Rubripirellula amarantea: one gene and its partner. The protein of the gene in region 2 interacts with the protein of the main gene of each other region in a pairwise test. Links are inferred from orthologs where the notes say so. Each region holds a gene or a part of one and is shown on either strand. Other genes may lie near its edges.

What was found. The genes of interacting proteins can lie anywhere in the genome.
Region 1: the proteins of ribD (region 2) and accC interact in binary tests that used the Escherichia coli proteins (3 or more experiments, as listed by UniProt). The link is inferred for Rubripirellula amarantea from one-to-one orthologs.

The regions. Positions count from the first base shown.
Region 1 is NZ_SJPI01000004.1:188,875-193,311, reverse strand. What follows is about bases 1,428-4,350. They hold accC (acetyl-CoA carboxylase biotin carboxylase subunit), read right to left. Parts: upstream 3,600-4,350; coding sequence 2,256-3,599; downstream 1,428-2,255. Other genes in these bases: Pla22_RS24615 (M24 family metallopeptidase), read right to left, coding at 4,198-4,350; accB (acetyl-CoA carboxylase biotin carboxyl carrier protein), read right to left, coding at 3,603-4,079; Pla22_RS24630 (hypothetical protein), read right to left, coding at 1,557-2,231. Also shown: Pla22_RS24635 (NAD(P)/FAD-dependent oxidoreductase), read right to left, coding at 57-1,292; more of Pla22_RS24615, read right to left, coding at 4,351-4,437. UniProt on the Escherichia coli protein: This protein is a component of the acetyl coenzyme A carboxylase complex; first, biotin carboxylase catalyzes the carboxylation of the carrier protein and then the transcarboxylase transfers the carboxyl group to form malonyl-CoA.
Region 2 is NZ_SJPI01000001.1:377,442-382,751, reverse strand. The notes cover bases 1,180-3,960. They hold ribD (bifunctional diaminohydroxyphosphoribosylaminopyrimidine deaminase/5-amino-6-(5-phosphoribosylamino)uracil reductase RibD), read right to left. Parts: upstream 3,260-3,960; coding sequence 2,099-3,259; downstream 1,180-2,098. Other genes in these bases: Pla22_RS01445 (tetratricopeptide repeat protein), read right to left, coding at 3,328-3,960; Pla22_RS01455 (hypothetical protein), read right to left, coding at 1,180-1,955. Also shown: Pla22_RS01460 (DUF971 domain-containing protein), read left to right, coding at 1-276; Pla22_RS25125 (hypothetical protein), read left to right, coding at 548-709; more of Pla22_RS01455, read right to left, coding at 888-1,179; more of Pla22_RS01445, read right to left, coding at 3,961-5,310. UniProt on the Escherichia coli protein: Converts 2,5-diamino-6-(ribosylamino)-4(3h)-pyrimidinone 5'-phosphate into 5-amino-6-(ribosylamino)-2,4(1h,3h)-pyrimidinedione 5'-phosphate.

The DNA of each region.
Region 1 (4,437 bases), on a different replicon or contig from region 2:
TGCCGCACCCAGCAGGACTGGCTCAATAGATGTCCAAGCGGATTGCGAGTGGCGGTTTAGACCGCGGCTTTTCCGCGTGCGATTGACGCTTCCATGTCCATGAACATCTTGCCGGCCTCTTCATGGAACACTCGTCCGATGAGCAGATCCGTCACGTTGCCTCGGTGCTCGGGGTGTTCTTTCATGAAGCGACCAATGCTGAATTCTTTGTTGTAGAACGCGTGAACCAACTTGCGTACCCAATTCGCTCCTTCGCGGAAAGATTCAGTCCAGCATCCAAGTTGGTCAGCCGAAAGGTCATTTTTCTTGAACCCTTCGATCACGGCATCCCCGGCTCGCACACCCATTTCCAGCGCGAAGTAGACGCCAGAAGAATAAACCGGGTCGATAAATCCAAACGCATCGCCTACGAGAACCCAGCCATCGCCCGCGGTTTTCTTTGCCATGTACGAGAACTCTTTGGTTGTCTTGAGTTCACCTAGTTGGGTCGCGTTGGCAAGTCTGCTTTGCAATCCTGGACAACGGGCTAACTCTTCCGCATAGACTTGCTCTGGCTTACCTCGACCCTTCAGCATGTAGTCATTGTCACCCACGCACCCGATGCTCGTGATGCCTCTGGAAAGCGGGATGAACCAGAACCAAGAGTTCTTGCCTTCGGTCTGCAGAATAATCGTAGCCCCTTCGTTGTCTCCTTCGCCGCGAACAGCGCCTTGGTAGTAGGTCCAGATGGCAGCTTTCTTAAGGTCAGGATTGATTTCTTTCACGCCAAGCTTGTTGGCGATAAAGGATTGCTGGCCGGTTCCATCGATAACGACTTTCGATTCAATCTCGTGGACTTCTCCATTAGCATCACGAACACTGACACCCGTGGCGGCACCGCTATCATCGAAGTGGACATCCAACAGACGAGTTCGGTCAAACGCGTCGGCCCCCAGTTCAGCAGCACGATCGAAGATCATTTTGTCGAATTCGCTTCGTTCGACCTGCCAAGTGGTGCTGCATTCGCGGTTGTCGTGCTGCCTAAAGAAGAACGGTTCTGATTCCTTACCATTATGAGTAACGAACTGAACGCTCTTCTTCGCCTGCCAACCTGATGTACGAACTCGATCGTTCAGACCAAGTCGCTGCAGAGGCCAGTAGGTTTCCGGCATTAGCGATTCGCCAACGTGGAATCTTGGCATCGCATCGCGCTCGATCAGCAATGTGCTGAGACCACCTTGGGCAACAATGGCGGCGGCCGAGGCTCCGGCGGGGCCACCACCTACAACTACAACGTCATACGAGCTTTTCATCATTGAATTGGGTTTCACAACTACTCGGGAGAAATCTGAAACGTTGACCGCGTGGTTTTGTTACCGCAATTATAGACTCGCGATAACCCCTGTGTGGGAAACGATTAATGGCAACGTCCCCGGTGGGATACACCTGGTCGTAGGATCCTGCGCGGTGAACGCCTGACGGTGGCATTTTGGAGGTGGGATTCTGAGCGGTAAAACAACGGCGCGGAATGTTGAAGGCTTAGGCCAACATGGCTGTAAATTGATTTCGGTAGGTAATCACCGCCACAGCCAGTCGCGAAATCCGTCAACAACGAGCGTTTGATTGTTCAAGCCATACCAAGCGAGGATTCCCGCGATCGCGAACGAAGTGACCAGCATCGCTAATCCGCGACGAGGAATAGCATCTTGGCCGGTCTGCAACTCGCCTCGCAAGTTAGCCAACATCGCGGACCAAAACTTTACCGATTGGACGGGTTCGAAGGTCAGCACGCGGCAATAATCGAGACCACGAATGCCATCGATGCGTAAGCGAACATCAAGTGAAGGCAAAAAGACTTGCAGACGATTCGCATCGCCTGTCGATCCAGCGTCAATTTTCAAACACGCCCGCAGCAATGCGTCGAACGTTTCTTCGGGAGTCCGTCCGTAGACGACTAACTTTGGCGTAACCGTTAACGCGATCAACGAAACGGACAGGCTATAGAACGCGATCAGCGCCAGCCAAACCATGGGCCCGAACACCGTTGCCGCGGTGGTAGGAAACAGCAATTCGGCTGGCCCGGCGGCCACAAATCCACAGACGGCCACCGCGAGTGCGGCAACGTCGCGCGATCCCGTCGTCACCAAAGCCCGCCGCGAAAACCGAATCAGCCCCAAAACGAACAGGTACCCAACCAACGGCAACAAAGCCAGAACGAAGGTGAACGGTTCGATGGAAAAAAGCAGAGGCACAGTGGGTTAGGGCGGTAGGTTGGTTTAGCTCAGGAATTCACGTTCGACGAACTTCGTGTCGTGCTTGCCCGATACAAATTCTGGATGCTGGAGCACCTTGTCGTGGAACGACGCCGTCGTGTGGATTCCCTCGACTTGCAGTTCAAAGAGCGCTCGTCGCATTGTTGCGATCGCATCGTCTCGCGTTCGGCAATGAACAATCAACTTGCCAATCATTGAATCGTAGTACGGTGGCACGGTGTATCCGCCGTAGACATGCGAGTCAAAGCGAACGCCCAAACCACCGGGGGCAAACATTTGAGTGATCTTGCCCGCACTGGGTTGAAAATTCTTGTCAGGATTTTCAGCGTTGATGCGACACTCGATTGCGTGGCCTTCGCACTTCACTTGATCTTGAGTGAACGACAACGGCTCGCCTGCGGCGACTCGTATTTGTTCCTTGATCAAGTCGATGCCGGTGATCATTTCCGAAACGGGGTGTTCCACCTGGATCCGCGCGTTGACCTCGATGAAGTAAAAGTCGTCGTTCTGGTCAACGATAAACTCGACGGTGCCTGCGTTGGAGTAGTCCGCACCACGAATCATTCGCACGGCAGCTTCGCAAATTTCACGACGCCGTTCTTCGGGAAGGTTCGGGCTCGGCGCCTCTTCGATGAGTTTTTGGTGACGCCGTTGAACGCTGCAGTCACGTTCCATCAAATGGCACACGTTGCCGTGGTTATCAGCGATCACCTGAACTTCAATGTGACGCGGGCGTCCAATGTATCGTTCAAGGTAAACACCACCGTTACCGAACGCGGCTTCGGCTTCGGTGCGAGCTTGGTTGATCGCAACAGCAAGCGATTTTTCGTCCTCGGCAACGCGCATCCCTTTGCCACCGCCGCCCGCGGTTGCTTTGATCAGCACGGGGTAGCCGATTTCTTTGGCGGTCTTGATCGCGGCCTCGGGGCTTTCAATCAATCCGTCACTGCCGGGAACCACGGGAACATTGTTAGCGATCGCCATGCTACGGGCGGTATTCTTGTCACCAAGTTTTTCCATCGCCTGTGGGCTTGGCCCGATAAATTCAAAGCCGCTCTCGCGGCACACTTCGTTGAAGTGGGAATTCTCGGCGAGGAACCCATAGCCGGGATGAACCGCATCAGCGCCCGACACTTCAGCGGCTGCGATGATTTGGTCAATGCGAAGATAGGAATCACCCGAACGAGCCGAACCGACGCAGTAAGCTTCATCGGCCAGTTTGACGTGCATCGACTCGGCGTCGGCCTGGCTGTAGACCGCAACCGATTTGATTCCCATTTCGCGTGCGGCGCGGATGATGCGCAGCGCAATTTCGCCACGGTTGGCGATCAAGATTTTTTCAAACACGAATTATTTGTCCGGTTGAACGCGGAACATTGGCTTACCGAAATCAACGGCCTGCTGGTCATTGACCAAGATCTCTACGATTTTGCCACTGCATTCAGCAGGAATTTCGTTGAAGACCTTCATCGCCTCGACGATGCAGACCACCGTATCCGGACCGACGTGATCACCGACCTTCACAAAGGCGGGGGATTCTGGATTGGCTTTGGAATAGAACGTGCCAACCATCGGCGCATTGATGGTGATGGTGCCCGCGTGAGCATCCGCGGCCGGTGCAGCCGGTGCTGCTGGCGAGGGTGCCGCTGCAGCAACAGGAGCCGCAGCAGGGGCGTAAACTGGGGCGGTTTGGCCGCGCCCAATCTTGATCTTCTCATCGCCCTGTTGCAGGTCGACTTCCGAAAGATCGTGCTGTTCCATTAACTCGATGATCTCGCGAATGCGTTCAACGTCGAACACATCCTTTGGCTTACCGCCCTTGCTCATGCTGGACTCGTCGTCAGATGTAAAAGAAATGAGGGAAAACAATCACCGGCAGAACCGGACTGGCGACCAGCCGAGGCCGGTACTTTCGCAGGACCGTTTGCCCACGTCGACGCCCGTTTTACAGCATCAAACGACAATCATCGAGTCCCTTTGGCAGCTTGCCCAGAACCTCGCAGCCATTGGGGGTGATCAAAACGTCATCTTCGATACGGATTCCGAAATCGGCTTGAAAGTATACGCCGGGTTCAACCGTTACGATCATCCCCTCAGCCAACACATCCTCGGCCACTGCCGCTAATCGGGGGCCTTCATGGATATGAAGCCCGATTCCATGCCCCAGCGAATGCGAAAAAGCGTC
Region 2 (5,310 bases):
AATGATGGAAAGGTAACGCGATGGACAGTCGATCAACTTCGTAAGGCCTGCCCTTGTGCAACTTGCCGAGAGAAAAAACGAGCCCTCGAAAACGATGCCGAGAAGCCAAAGAGCGCCATGTTGTTACCTGTCCTGTCAGCCGCCGAGGCGCGTCCGTTGCGAATCGAGGCTATGCAGCCAGTCGGGCAGTACGGCTACAACATTCAGTTTTCCGACGGGCATTCTTCTGGGATTTTCTTGTTCGAAATCCTCTACAACGCGCCTCTATCGCGTTAGCAAACTGCAAATGTGAACACCGCGGTAAGATCCGTTGAAGGTTTGCGTTTAGCGATTGCCATGAAATTGTCTTCGTCGAAGATAATCTCCGACTTCGACTCTTCTCGAGTCAAGTCTTCGCGAATCGGTGCTGAGAGTTACGTGTAACCGGCTCCTGAGTACTGGTGGCTTGAAACAGCCAAGAGATCGGCGGCGTATTGGTGAGCATCGGGACCGAGGTCGGCCCGATATGTCAGTTCAATTCTGGCCCGATCTATTTAGACCGAGAATCATGTCTTTGGAAAGGGACGCAGTGCAGTATTTGCGACAGCTATGGGCTTGGTGGATCAAGTACAGCGATCCTTTCGAGAAGTTGAAGCGAAAGGAAGATCGCAAAGCGAAAGAAATGGCAGAGCGTCTGGACAAGAACCTGAAGAACAAGAGTTCGCCGTGACGCTCATCACGTGTGGATTTTGATTCTGCGGCAGAGTCAATTCTCTACTGCGTTGGCTTGCTGATACGTTTCATTCAACTAGCTGGGATTGCCAAGGCAACACCGAACACTTTGGTCTGACCACAAAGATATTTCTATCCACGTGATCATACCTGTCTTCGCCGAAACCGGTGTCTACTCACCTTTCGGACAGTCGAGCCTTGGGAGCGGGGTTGCTGATGAACGTGGTTTCGCAACCCAGAGATGTAAACCGTGCGTCAGCTATCTCTCGCTGTACAAAGCTAAGCTCAGGAATCACGGCTTCCCAATATGACGCATCGTTGATCAGCATCTTCGCAAGTGATGCAGGGCGATCCGGCGTTGTTGGTCGCAGTCGAGACAGGATCGCTTTGATACAAGATCGTTGCTCAACGGAAAGTCGGTCGTGATCAAGCGACTGATGAAGCATCGGTAGGATTGACGTTCCGTGACTCAGCAGTTCTCGTTCGGCCTGGACTCGCTTGCGTCGCTGTGGATGGTCTAGTTGCTGGATCAATGCTTCGACTTGCTGCTGGTTCAGAACAATTGGCTGGCGTGATTCGGCGATCACGGCTTGCAGAGTTCGCTCGCTAAGGTGCTTGAGCGACTCGCCATGTAGCATCCTGGAAATCACTCGAGCAAAGTGTTTGTCGAAAATCTCCGGTGTTTGCAGGCGCAAATGCAGCAGGTTGCTGGATTGATAGGACTGCGCCGATTCCGACGTCAAGTCACCAATGGCCAGGGTAATCATTCCGGTTTCGGGCTGATCAAGGACGCAACGTTGGGCGGTGCCGTTGCCGTCATCTGAAATGTGCGATTCGATCCTGAGGTGCTGTGCATCCTGAACGTGCAGTGTGATCGACTGCTGAGGCGTCTCGCAAATGTAATGAACTGAGGGAATGCCGCGATTGGCGGTAACCGTGATACTTTCGTAGATCTGGTTTTCGGTACGGCTTTGTGAGCCTTTGCGATGCCTTGGTGCATCCAAACAGATCCGAGCTTGGACAAGTTGAAAACGCACGACGCCCGAGGGTTTGAAGTAGTCGGCGTGTAGTTCCTCGCCGTCACCTGAGTCCCGTCGTTGCGGGGGGAGACCTTCAGCCTCAGGCGGTCTTTGTCCCAAAGATGACACGCCCGTGATGGACAAGCCGATTAAGGCAAACAGCAAACGCCACCTCATACCAGTACCCTGTTCCTTCCCCGAATCTTGCGGGAGATGCGTTGCCAATGGATCAGCACATGATCAATCGCAACGCATGGGTGCAAACGCTTAGGTGAACGCGTAGGCCGGCCCTCATCGGGCAAGCCGACGAGTCCAACGAAGGTTATCGACAAAAATGCGCAGTTTGCAAAAGGGGAACTTCGTGGAAGTCAGCGCAATGGATCGCTTTTCCTACGGTAAATGATGCGTACGTCGTCATCGAATTGACGCACGTCCGCGACCGTGAACTGCCAAGCTTGGGCAACTTCTTTCACGCCATCGCCGGAAATGGGGCCAGGAGCCGCCGCTGAACCGAAGGCTTTAGGGCCAACAAAAACGTGTGCTTCGTCGATTTGGTCGACGGAAAAAAAACTTGAAAAAATCTCTCCGCCACCCTCAATCATTACGTTCGTGAAGCCTCTTTCGCCCAAATGTTGCAGCGCAGCGATGACAATTTCGTTTCGGTTCTCCGCATCGAGCTGCACGATTTCGACCGCCGTCGCATGCAAGTCTTCAAGCATTGAGGTGGGTACGGCGCGCGAGACGAGCAGTAACGTCGCAGTCTGATTCGCGGTCTGAATGAGCTTCGAGTCAATCGAAGGGACCCTGTGATGACACAATACAACGCGGACAGCAGTACGTTTGGGAGCTTCGCCTTCGGGCAGGCGTGTCGTCAATTGGGGGTCATCCGCTTCCACGGTTCCCATGCCAACGATGACTGCATCGACACGATTTCTAAGCCTGTGGACTTCAGCGCGTGAGTTATCGCCAGTGATCCATTTGCTCTGCCGGTCAACCGTTGCGATCTTGCCGTCCATCGTCATCGCCCACTTGGCGATCACCCACGGAATGCCGGTGCGAATTCGCTTTAGGTAGGGAGCTAACAATTGCGTCGCTTCCGATTCCATCACTCCGACGCTGACATCGATACCATGGTCCGTCAGTTCCGAAATTCCTCCGCCGTCGACTTTGGCAAAAGGATCTTTCATCGCGATCACCACTCGCGAGACCCCCGAAGCAATGAGTGCTCGGGTGCATGGTGGTGTTTTTCCTTGGTGGCAGCAAGGTTCAAGTGAGACGTAGGCTGTCGATCCGCGTGCATGATCCTGGCTTGCCAACGACATGATTGCGTCGACTTCGGCGTGCGGGCCACCAAAGACACGGTGAAACCCCCGCCCAATCACTTTGCCATCGCGTACCAAAACGCAGCCCACCATAGGGTTGGGCTCGACTGATCCTTCGCCATGTTTGGCAAGGTCGATGGCAAGCTTCATGAACTCGCGGTCTTGCTCGAACCGGATTTCGTTGTCTTTTTCCACGGATAGGTTCACTGGAACGGGGTCAATAGAAAACGAAAGCACGAGGCAAGACTGCTCCATCGCAGCATGAACGCTGCTACCTAGTCCATGCCGGGAACCCACAGCTTACTGCCGCCGTCGCCTTCGCCGCCAGCAGCCGGCGATGGAGCGGGGGCTCCTCCATCGGGAGTCCACAACCCGCCACCCGCCGCCGCGGGAGCAGCAGCTGAAGGTGGACCGCCTGGCCCTCCCCGTGGACGTCCATCGGGTCCAATCAACCCATAAGCCATCAACATCTGCTGAAGCTGTGCCATCACTTCGGGTTCTTGACCGTATTGTGACGAGATCGCTTGCAGAGCTGATTGGAATCCAGGACCATCGCCACCTTGTAAACGCAAGCCAATTTCAGTCAGCAACAGGTTCGCCGTGGATATTTGATTCGCAGCGGCAAACGCTTTGGCTTCTTCAAGCAGCTTCAATGCTACGGCGTTATCAGTAGCGGTGTTGATCAGAGTCATGTACGCAAGCAACTTCGCGGGACGTTGTTCCTCGCTCATTTCTGATTCAAGAAGAGCCGACGCGAATCGACGCATGGCATTGGTTGATGAAACCTGCTGAGCACGCTGCACTAAATAAATCAGCGACTCGGTATTGAGTTGGGATGGATCAACGAAAGCAAGATCTTCATTGGCAAGCGATTCGATGTCCTCGTTGTTCGCAACGATCATCCCTCGTCGTTGAAGACCAGCAAATTCATAAACCTTTTCGATCGAGTCACCGAGCTTTGATGAAACCGCGTCGTATTGCTCGATGATTTGCATTACCGCCGTGCGAACGAGCAGCTTGGATTCATCGCCCGCGAGATCCTTCAACGACGCGTTGCCTAGCAAAGGCAGTTTGAGTGACGCGACGGCTTCCGGCATCCGCTCTTGAACCAAATCGAGTTGAAGCTTTTCGGCGTCCAACGGGCTGGCTTGAAAACGCACCATCGCGATTGCTGGTTGACTAGCAACAAGCAAGGGCAAGGGTTCGCCGTCGGATTGGGTGAATTCAAACGCCGATTCGACTGCGTCATTGATGCGTGATTTCACTTGTTCGATTCGATCTTGCCGAACCTCGACAACCTCAATCCGAGCAGCACGGTCGGTTTGCTTTCCGTAAATGAAAACCATCGCGACAGCTTCTGGAACTTCAGAGATGGGCGGAAGCTTATCCAATTCCGTTGGCTTTTCGCGATCCAGAATTTGGAACCCAGCACGCGGTGGAATATCGTCCTCACTAGCGCGCATGCCGGAAAGCAAGTCCGGCGGAAGCGACACGAAGTAAGAACTGGCGGTCATCGACAATTCGATCTCTTCGGTGTTCTCTATGTCGCAAGTCAGTTCCACTGTAGGGATGCAAACGTCGGGAGTGCTCGGTTTAGCCATCGCCGACATCGCCAAGTACTTGGCTCGGGTGTCAAAGTCGAGCGATTCGCATTCCGACAACTTCCTGAGCATGTCCGATTGGGTATCGGTATCGCCTCGCCAAATCGCACAGGTCAACAGTCCCGACAAGATCGCTGGTTCGTCTGCAACGGTACGTTGCAGCGATTGGAATTTATTCTCGGCCAGCAGCACTTGGTTGCTTTGAAGCAGACCTGCTGCTTCGTCATAGCGTTCGCCCCAACTCGCGTCGGCGGGACGCTCGATGGTTTCCGGAATGGACTTCATCAATTGACTGATCGTCGGTGCTTGGTTGAGTTGCCGAAGCACCGAAACCGCTGTCCGTCCACCTTCGTAGCCAGACGCCATCATGGCGAGCGTGGCATATACACGGGCGGTTAGAAACGCCCCGGATTGAGCAAGCGAAAACGCAAGCACCGATGCAACGTCGAGTACGAACGAATCAACATCACGTCCGCTCTCGGTGAGTGCTTGAAGGATCGTCGAGGTCGCACTTTCGGCGTCACCCTTGAAGATCATCGCCGCTGCTCGCTGAGTCAACGCGAGTGGGTTGCTTGGTTGCAGGCGAATGAAACGTTCAGCGTTCTCGGATAGCGATTCATATTCTCGCAAATCGAGCAACAAGCGACCTCGGATCGC